DNA from 2 places in the Rhizobium sp. BR 315 genome. Region 1 is predicted to be linked to the other one. Evidence: riboswitches for the same ligand, from Rfam matches in the RefSeq annotation. Region 1 holds a riboswitch; the other holds the start of a gene.

Region 1 (5,232 bases):
TCACTTCGTCCACGATGCCGTTCATGTCGGTAATGTGCCAGTAGCGCGTCACCAGCTTGACGGCCATCTTGGAATGATTGGAGATGACGATGCGGTATCCCCATACATAGCGATCGTCGTCCGGATCGGATTGCTCCTCCAGATAAAACGGCTCCACGACCACTTCTATGTCGCGTGTTAAGGCGCGATACATATCTCATACCTTGCCACTGCCCTGAATCGTCGAACGCTTCTTCAAGCCTCATGAACGTTTCAGCATTTCCAATGCTAGCGGCATATTATCCGCTTTCCCTGATCCCTGCAAAGCGCAGGACATCTAGCGGTATCCTATAACCGATCCGTTCCGTCAAGGAACGGCGTAATGAAATCTAGCTCGTAACGGCGAAGTCTTTTGAATTTCAGCTATTAAGACCGATGAAGAAGGTTAGCGGCTTGCTTCAAAAGTATCTCGCTCCATTTGTCATTTGCTCTTGTCTAGCACAATTCCCGGCAGCAGGTGCCGCCGCAGATATATAGGCTTGCCACAATTGCAGGTTCACTTCGACTTTATGCTCGGATTTGCTGATCTCCGATCAAGAACTTGAGTTCGCATAATGCCTGATCTTGCCTTATGTTCCGCCGGCGAGGTGCCTGCTTGAGATTTTCCGGCAATCGGATTTAGGCTATCATCTGATTCTGGCACGGCCCGCGCCTCCCCCCTCCATTCGGGAAAGCATTCTTCATGCGGGGTTTTCGATCTCCAAACCGACTGTTTGAGCGCTAGCATAAGGAGGGGTTGCGATGATTGCTCGCAATAGGAGGTTTAGATGAGGCTTTCCGCCCCTGTTTATCATTTGAAGCGCAAGGCGAGGCTGCTGTCCCGCCAGCAGAACATACCCTTGCATGCCGCGCTGGATCGCATTGCGGCCAGCGAGGGATTTGAAGGCTGGAGCTTGCTTTCGGCCAGAACAAAAACTGACGTCCCCGTCAGCGAGTTGTATTCGCGATTGAATCCGGGCGATCTGGTTCTGGTTGGCGCCCGACCCGGTCACGGCAAGACCTTGATGAGCTTGAGGTTTGCCGTCGAAGCCATGAAATCAGGCAATCGCGGTGCGTTCTTCACCTTGGAAGACACGGAGAAGGCCGTTCTGGATCGCTTCCGGATGATCGAGGCCGATCCCGTAGAATTCGCTGAATTGTTCGAATTCGACAATTCGGATGCCATCAGCGCCGACTATATCGTCAAAAGGCTGGCCGCGGCGCCGCGCGGCACGCTGGCGGTGGTCGATTATCTGCAACTGCTTGATCAGAAGCGGGAAAATCCTGACGTGATGACCCAGGTACAGGCGTTGAAGGCATTCGCGCGCGAAAGAAGCGTGATCATCGTCTTCATCTCGCAGATCGATCGCTCATACGATCCTGAACGGAAGCCCGTCCCCGATCTGGAGGATGTCCGCCTGCCGAACCCCTTGGATCTCAGATTGTTCGACAAGATGTTCTTCCTGCACGACGGTGAAGTTCAGTTCAGGGCCGCAAGCTGACGGAGAGCCGTCTCCTGCGACATTGCCCATAAGCTAGTTCGAGCCGCCCGGAGAAGCTTCCGGGCGGCTCGAGCGATATCAGGCGGAAACCTGCGCCAGCGCGCGGGCGAAATCCTCGACCAGATCCTCGCCGTCCTCGATACCGGCGGAGAAGCGCACGGTGCCGGGCGAAATGCCGAGTTCGGCGCGGGCCTCGTCGGTGAGGTTCTTGTGCGTCGTCGTGGCCGGATGGGTGATCAGGCTCTTGGAGTCGCCGAGATTGTTGGAGATCTTGACGATCTCCAATGCGTTCTGCAGCTTGAAGGCCGCTTCCTTGCCGCCCTTGAGCTCGAAGGCGACCAGGGTCGAGCCGCCGCTCATCTGTTTGGCGATGATATCGGCCTGCGGATGGTCCTTGCGGCCCGGATAGATCACCCGGGCGACCTTGCTGGTCTGCTCGGCGAGGAAATCGGCCACCTTGGCGGCGTTTGTGGTCTGCTGCGCGACGCGCAATGGCAGCGTCTCGATGCCTTTCAGCAGCGTCCATGCGGTGAAGGGAGACATGGCCGGGCCGGTATGGCGGAAATAATCCTGTAGCTTCTCGTCGATCCACTGCTTGTCGGAAAGGATGACGCCGCCGAGCGAACGGCCCTGGCCGTCGATATGCTTGGTGGCGGAGTAGACGACGATATGGGCGCCGAGTTCCAGCGGCTTCTGGAAGAGCGGCGTGGCGAAGACGTTGTCGACCACGACCTTGGCGCCGATCTGGTTGGCGAGCTTGGCAACGGCTGCGATGTCGACCACTTCCAGCGTCGGATTGGTCGGGCTTTCGAGGAAGAAGACCTTGGTGTTCGGGCGGATGGCCTTTCCCCAGTTCTCGACGAAACGTCCGTCGACGAGCGTGCACTCGATGCCGTATTTCGGCGCGAGCGTCTCGACCACCCAACGGCAGGAGCCGAAGAGGGCACGCGCCGCGACGATGTGATCGCCAGCCTGCAGCTGGCAGAGGATGGCGGCGGAAACGGCGGCCATACCCGAGGCGGTGGCTCGGGCGTCTTCAGCGCCTTCCAGCGCGCACATGCGCTTTTCGAACATGTCGTTGGTGGGGCTGCCGTAGCGGGCGTAGATGAAGCCTTCCGTCTCGCCTTTGAAGCGGGCTTCCGCCGCTTCCGAGGTATCGTAGACAAAGCCCTGGGTCAGATAGATTGCTTCGGAGGTCTCGCTGAATTGCGAACGGAGCGTTCCGCCGTGAACGAGCTGGGTTGCGGGGCGCCAAGTCTTGCTCATGCCATCACCACTTTCAAAACAAAAAAACCGGCCGCGAAAGCAGACCGGTTCAACCCCGGTCTTTTTAGCCACTTATTTAACGTGGCTGCAAGCCGACCGGCCAAATCACCACGGGATAAGTTGCAATACTGCCGTTGACGGCTTGCGTCAATTCCCTGAGTTTGGTTTTGTCTGCGGCAAATTACTGCCCGCGCGACCGTCAGGATGCGCAAGGATCGCAGTAATAGTTTGAATCAGCTCATAACCCTGCAAGTTGATTTTCCACTCGCAGGGTTATGGGCTGGGAAAGAGGCATGATGGCTCGCAATACTGGAATTTTGGCCGATCGCGCCATTGCAGCGCTCTTTGAAACGGGGCGGCTGACGAGCGAGAGAGAACTGGATGTCGATCAGATCCAGCCGGCAAGTCTCGACCTGCGGCTCAGTTCGCATGCCTTCCGCGTCCGTGCCAGCTTCATGCCAGGGCCTTCGCATCTCGTATCCGACAAGCTCGACCGACTGAAATTGCATGTGATCGATCTTTCCGAGGGCGCTGTGCTGGAAACCGGCTGCGTCTATATCGTGCCGCTAATGGAGCGGCTGGACCTGCCGGAAGACATGTCGGCATCGGCCAATCCGAAGAGCTCAACGGGTCGCCTCGACATCTTCACCCGCGTCATCACCGACCGCGCGCAGGAGTTCGACAAGATCCCGGCCGGCTATTCCGGGCCGCTCTACCTCGAAATTAGCCCGCGCACCTTCCCGATCGTCGTGCGCCGCGGTTCGCGCCTGTCGCAGATCCGCTTCCGTGTCGGCCAGGCCCTGCTCACCGAGCCGGAACTGCTGGCACTGCACGAGACGGAGACGCTGGTTGCCAGCAAGAAACCGAACATCACCGGCGGCGGCATCGCTCTGTCGATCGACCTTGCCGGCGACAAGGAAGGGCTGATCGGCTATCGCGGCAAGCATCACACCGCCGTCGTCGATGTCGACAAGAAGGCCCAGCACGATATCTTCGATTTCTGGGAGCCGCTCTATAGCCGCGGCCGTACCGAGCTGATCCTCGATCCGGATGAGTTCTACATCCTCGTCTCTCGCGAGGCCGTCCATGTGCCGCCGCATTTTGCCGCCGAAATGACCCCGTTCGATCCACTGGTCGGCGAGTTTCGCGTCCATTATGCCGGCTTCTTCGATCCGGGCTTCGGCCATGCCCCGGCCGGCGGCCGCGGCAGCCGCGCTGTGCTCGAAGTGCGCAGCCATGAAGTGCCCTTCATTCTCGAGGATGGCCAGATCGTCGGTCGCCTGATCTATGAACACATGGTGGAACAGCCGAGCAGCCTCTACGGCTCAGGTGCCGGCTCGAACTATCAGGCGCAGGGCCTCAAGCTCTCGAAGCATTTCCGCCTGTGATCGCATAGCGGCGGCCTTGACAGAGGCCGCCAACTGTTGGACATCTCAGGGGTCAGGCGGGTGTAGCTCAATGGTAGAGCAGCAGCTTCCCAAGCTGAATACGAGGGTTCGATTCCCTTCACCCGCTCCAGTCTCTCTCAGCAATTGGTTTGACCGCTCAACGGTCTCGTTATCTGAAAAACCAAAGGCTTAAAGCGCGGGATGTTGATCCGAAGGATTGCGACGCGCCCTGGCAGGGCTCAGGTCAGAAACGGTCTCTTCGATTTCAGCGTTTCCGCCAGCGCTTCGCCGAAGGTTGCGATCGGGCGGGCGAGCCGGCCCGCCGGCGGCCGGTGCAGCAGCCAGTTGACCACCTTCGGACGGAAATCGGGAGCCTCGATGATCTCGACGTCATTGCGCCAGCGGCTGTCTGCCAGTGCCGCCGGTGTCAGCACACCAATGCCGAGGCCGCGCGCGACGAGCGACATGCGCAAATCGGCGCTCATTGCCTCGACGGCGACGTCGAAAGGCAAGCGCTCCGCTTCGAAGCGATGATGAATGAAGGCGCGGAAGCCGCAACCGCTCTGGTTCAAAATCCAGGGGAAGCGGGAAAGCTCTTCGAGCCGCGGCGCCTTGGGAACGCCCAGCGGCGGCGCGGCAACGAGAATGACGCTGTGGACTCCAAGCACGTCGCCGACGACATTGTCCGGCGGCTGCATGCCTTCCGCCAGGCAGACGGTTGCCGCATCGAGCTGGCTATGCGCGACTTGCTCGATGAGTTGCGGCGACCAGCCTGAGACGATCCGTAAGCTCAATTGCGGAAACTGGCTGCGGAGCGCGTCGAGCGGAGCAGAGAGCGCAGCCTCGGAGAGATAGGGCATGATGCCGAGGCGGAATTCGCCGCCGATCGCTCCGCCGGGCGAAACGCCGGTCTTGAGGTCGTCCAGCGAGCGCAGCACGCGGCGTCCATGTTCATAGGCCTCGCGCCCTGCCGCCGTCGGCTTGAGCGGTTTGGACTGCCGGTCGAGCAGCGCAATGCCGAGACTGTCCTCCAGATTCTGGATGCGCCTGGTAATGCC
Region 2 (5,232 bases), on a different contig from region 1:
CGCGCTATCGCGTATTGGCTTTCTTCTCGTTCTTCTGGCCCGCATCGGCGGCTTCGGAAGGTGTGTCTATGGCGATACTGTGCTCCTGCTGGGCAAGAGCCTGCATATGCAGGAGGCGCGGCGACAGCGCGTGCATATAAGCATCGGAACGGCCGATATAGATCATGGTCACATCGGCGAGGTCGGCCAGCATGGCGCAGGCCTGCGCTTGAACTTCAGCTTCAAGCCCTTCAAAGGCATCATCAAGGATGATCCATTTCGGCTTCGCCAGCAGCAGATGCGCAAAGCCGACGGCCTTCTGTTCCTCGGTATCCAGCAAGCGATCCCAGCGGGCTTGCGTGTCGAGGCGGCTCTTCAAGCGGCCGAGGCCTACTTTGTCCATGACGGCATCGACGGCGGCATCGTCATAGGCATCCGTATCGTCCGGGAAACAGATTGCCTCCCTGAGTGTACCGGTCGGCACATAGGGCGTGTGCGGCACGAACAACATGTCTTCCATCGGCGGCAGGCTGACCGTTCCGGCACCGCTATACCATTGATGCGCCAACACCTCGAACAGCAATCTCCGGTTCACGCCATGGTCGCCGTTGATCATGATGTGCTCGCCGGCATTGATCGTGACCGTGCCCTCGGCAATCCGGAAGCCGTTCTCGGTGGCCTCGTCACTTGTCTTCGTCGATACCTCCAGGTCGGTCCACACCATGGTACCGGGGGCCGCCTTGTCGAAGAGGAGGGTATGCGGCATCGGAGTCTTGTCGTCCATCTCCGTCAGGGCCTGCCGAAAGTCGGTGACGCGCATCAACGTCGCACGCCATTCTGCGATGGGTCCGAAATTGGCAACATACCAACGCAGGGCCGAATTCACTTGGTTGAATGCGCCGACCGCCACCATGAGCTGGCCGAAGGTGAGCCCGCCGGAGAAATAGGCGGGTGCCGCCACCAGGATCGGGATGATCAGCACCAGCCAACCATAGCCTGCGGAAACCCAGGTGAGGTTGGTATTGGCGATCGCGAGCTGGCGGATGACGGCAAGCACGGCGGAAATATCGAGATTGATCCGCCGGCGCTCGTTCTCCTCGCCCCCGGCAATGGTGATCGCCGGCATATGCTCGTTGGCATGCATGAGCGCGAAGCGCAGCTCGGCTTCCTTGGAATAGCGGTCGGCATTCAGCCGCACCAGGCGACGGCCGACGAATTGACTAAGGAAGGATGCCGAGCCGGCATAGAGGATCGCCGCCCAAACCATATAGCCCGGGATGGAGAAGCTCGCGCCCTTGAAATGGAAGACCATGCCGCTCGACAGCTCCCAGAGCACGCCGATGAAGCTCAAAAGCAGGATTGTCGCCTGTACCAGACCGATAGCGAGGCCGGTCGTGCTCTCTGCGAGATTGCGGGCATCCTCGTGCAGACGCTGGTCGGGATTGACGCCGATCAGACCGGAGGAAGCAAGGCGAAGCGCGCGCTTGGCCTGCAGCCACTGGTTCACCAGATCTCTCGCCAGTCCCTCGCGCATGTAGAGCGCCGTCATCTGGTTCAGCCAGGCCTGGATGACGTTGAGAACCAGAAGCGAGCCGGCGATCATGCCGAAGACGCCGAGCTGGTGGAAGAAGGCGGAGATATCGCGCCGCGCCAACGAATCGTAGAAGGGAGCGTTCCAGCTGTTCAGCAGCACCTGAACGTAGGCGGTGACCATGATAATTGCGAAGAGCGCAACGGTAAGCGAAATGATCTTGATGCGGACCGGCGAATTCCAGAACGCCGAGAACATCATCCGCAGCCGAAAGAAAAGGCTGAAATCGTACCCGACCTGCTCGTTGCCTTGCATATTCGGCTTGGCTTGCGCTTCAACTGCCATCAGCACTTCCCTGCGACGCACATCCCCTCAATTAATCATGACCCACCCTCATGTCCATCCTCGTGGCAGACCGGTGTGCGATCACGTTCCTATATACACGTTTTCGCGTCTTGAACCGAATTAGGTCAGCAATTAGCTTGCAGCTGAAAGATTGAGAAAGCCCACCAATGCAATTTCAGGGAACTGCGGACTACATTGCCGACAAGGATCTAATGGTTGCCGTCAATGCCGCCATCCGGCTGGAGCGCCCGCTCCTCGTCAAAGGCGAACCCGGCACGGGCAAGACCGAACTCGCCCGCCAGGTCGCGACAGCACTCGAGCTCGAACTCATCGAATGGAACGTCAAATCGACGACGAAGGCCCAGCAGGGACTCTACGAATATGATGCCGTTTCGCGTCTGCGCGACAGCCAGCTCGGCGACATCAGAGTTCACGATGTCCGCAACTATATCAGACGGGGCAAGCTTTGGCAGGCCTTTACCTCGCAGAAGAAGTGCGTGCTGCTGATCGACGAGATCGACAAGGCCGACATCGAGTTTCCAAACGATCTGCTGCAGGAACTCGATCGCATGGAGTTCTATGTCTACGAGACGGGCGAAACTATCCAGGCCGCCCTCCGCCCGATCGTCATCATCACGTCAAACAATGAGAAGGAACTGCCGGACGCCTTTCTGCGCCGCTGCTTCTTCCACTATATCCGCTTCCCCGACATGGAGACGCTGGCGCGCATCGTCGAGGTTCACTATCCCGGCATCAAGCAGGCGCTCGTGCATGCGGCGCTAACGCAATTCTTCGAAATCCGCGATGTGCCGGGCCTGAAGAAGAAGCCCTCGACCTCCGAAGCCCTTGATTGGATCCGCCTTCTGGTCGCCGACGATGTCGATCCCGGCACGCTGCGCGCCGATGCGAAGAATGCGCTACCGAAGCTGCATGGCGCATTGCTGAAGAATGAGCAGGACGTCCACCTTTTCGAGCGGCTGGCCTTCATGGCGCGTGGACAAGGCAGGTAATGCAACCGGATGCCATCAAAGTATTGATTTATGCCGTACGGGACGACGATCTGCTTGTTTTCGACGAGCCGGATTTTCCGATGATCGAGCCATAGGTGCCAGGTGGTACGGTCGAGGATGGCGAAGATCTGGCGCTCGCAGCCGCGCGCGAATTCGAGGAGGAAACGGGCCTCAGTTCCGGCATTCTGCATAAGCTGGGCGTGCAGGACTACCACTTTGTGCGGGAGGGACGCGCCTATCATCATCGGCGGCACTACTTCTGCTGCAATCTGCCGGAAACGGTGCCCGACACTTGGCGCCATTTCGAGATGACACCGTTTGGCGGGGGCGAACCGATCTGCTTCCGGTTCTTCTGGATCTCCGTAGCAGAAGCGCATCAACGCCTCGGCTATGGAATGCATGCGCTTCTTGAACATCTGTAAGCGGCAACTGACATCAGAACACGGCCGCTAGCTTCGCGAAGCTTGCCCATTGACCCGCCGCATTGGCAGGTTTATGCATTTCTCCTCGTGGTGATTTGGCCGGCCGGCTTGCAGCCACGTTAAATAAGTCGCTAAAGGGCCGCGTGCGGACCGGTAGCGATTCTTATCGCGGCCGGTTTTTTTGTATTTGGTCGAGTGGAAACAATGCCCATCAAAATTCCCGATACCCTGCCCGCGTTTGAAACCCTCCAGAACGAGGGTGTGCGGGTGATGACCGAAACGGTGGCGTTCCGTCAGGATATCCGCCCCCTTCAGATCGGGCTCCTCAACCTCATGCCGAACAAGATCAAGACCGAGGTCCAGATGGCGCGCCTGGTCGGCGCATCGCCGCTGCAGGTCGAGTTTTCGCTGGTACGCATCGGCGCGCACAAGGCCAAGAACACCTCCGAGGAGCATCTGCTCTCCTTCTACCGGACCTGGGATGAAGTGAAGCACCGCAAGTTCGACGGTTTCATCATCACCGGCGCGCCGATCGAGCTGCTCGAATACGAAGATGTGACCTACTGGGACGAAATGCAGCAGATCTTCGAGTGGACGGCCACCAACGTCCATTCGACGCTCAACGTCTGCTGGGGCGCAATGGCGGCGATCTATCACTTCCACAAGGTGCCGAAATATACGCTGAAGGAAAAGGCGTTCGGGGTGTACCGCCACCAGAACCTGAAGCCCTCCTCCGTCTATCTCAACGGCTTTTCCGACGATTTCGCCGTGCCGGTCTCGCGCTGGACGGAGGTGAAGCGCGCCGACATCGAGAAGGTGCCTAGCCTGCAGATCCTGATGGATTCGAGCGAGATGGGCGTCTGCCTCGTACACGAACAGGCCTGCAACCGGCTCTACATGTTCAATCACGTGGAGTATGATTCCACTTCGCTGGCGGACGAGTATTTCAGGGATGTGAATGCGGGCGTGCCGATCAAGATGCCGCACAACTACTTCCCGCACAACGACCCGGAAATCCCCCCGCAGAACCGGTGGCGCAGCCACGCACACCTGTTCTTCGGCAACTGGATCAACGAGATCTACCAAACCACGCCGTATGATGTGGAGGAGATCGGCCAGGAAAGGACTTGAGGCTTGTTCATTCCCTTCTTCCTGAAGCTGAAGGAAGCGAAGGTTCCGGTAACGCTCCGGGAGTTCCTGTCGCTGCTTGAGGGAATGGAAGAAGGAATTGCCGACTATGACGTCGAGGCCTTCTACTATCTGGCGCGCACGACGCTGATCAAGGACGAGCGCTTCATCGATCGCTTCGACCAGATCTTTGCCGACTATTTCCGGGGCGTCGAGGCGATCGGCGGCAATGCTGATGTGGTCGAAGCGACCGAAATTCCCGAAGAATGGCTGCGCAAGCTCGCCGAACGGCATCTAACCGACGAGGAGAGAAAGGAAATCGAGGCGCTCGGCGGCTTCGACAAGCTGATAGAGACCCTGCGCGAGCGGCTGGCCGAACAGAAGGGCCGGCATCAGGGCGGCTCGAAATGGATCGGCACGGCAGGCACCTCACCCTTCGGCGCCTACGGCTATAACCCGGAAGGCGTGCGCATCGGCCAGGAAACATCCCGCCATCGGCGCGCGGTCAAGGTCTGGGATCGCCGCGACTTCCAGAATCTCGACGATAGCGTCGAGCTCGGCACCCGCAACATCAAGGTGGCGCTGAAGCGCCTGCGCCGCTGGGTGCGCGAGGGTGCCGCCGAAGAACTAGATCTTTCCGGCACCATCCGCTCCACCGCCGAGCATGGCTACCTCGACGTCCAGACTCGGCCGGAGCGCCGCAACGCCGTCAAGCTGCTGATGTTCTTCGATGTTGGCGGCTCGATGGACGACCACATCCGCGTGGTCGAAGAGCTGTTTTCCGCCGCCCGATCAGAGTTTCGCCACATGGAATATT

The links. Region 1 has a riboswitch for S-adenosylmethionine ahead of QD409_RS21135 (O-succinylhomoserine sulfhydrylase). Riboswitches for the same ligand answer to the same signal wherever they lie in the genome.
Region 2: it holds a riboswitch for S-adenosylmethionine, as region 1 does, so the genes downstream of both, metA (homoserine O-acetyltransferase MetA) here and QD409_RS21135 (O-succinylhomoserine sulfhydrylase) in region 1, are expected to answer to the same signal.

Annotation. Positions count from the first base shown of each region.
Region 1 covers NZ_JARWKZ010000023.1:87,008-92,239, reverse strand. Annotated here, with positions in the region: gene apaG (Co2+/Mg2+ efflux protein ApaG) at 1-193, opposite strand, end outside; gene QD409_RS21140 (DNA helicase) at 807-1,520, shown strand; gene QD409_RS21135 (O-succinylhomoserine sulfhydrylase) at 1,599-2,786, opposite strand; SAM riboswitch at 2,830-2,908, opposite strand; gene QD409_RS21130 (2'-deoxycytidine 5'-triphosphate deaminase) at 3,080-4,174, shown strand; tRNA gene QD409_RS21125 (tRNA-Gly) at 4,231-4,304, shown strand; gene QD409_RS21120 (LysR family transcriptional regulator) at 4,414-5,232, opposite strand, start outside.
Region 2 covers NZ_JARWKZ010000022.1:79,826-85,057, forward strand. Annotated here, with positions in the region: gene QD409_RS20595 (ABC transporter ATP-binding protein/permease) at 5-1,855, opposite strand; gene QD409_RS20600 (AAA family ATPase) at 2,023-2,865, shown strand; gene QD409_RS20605 (NUDIX domain-containing protein) at 2,961-3,287, shown strand; SAM riboswitch at 3,365-3,442, shown strand; gene metA (homoserine O-acetyltransferase MetA) at 3,492-4,418, shown strand; gene QD409_RS20615 (vWA domain-containing protein) at 4,422-5,232, shown strand, end outside.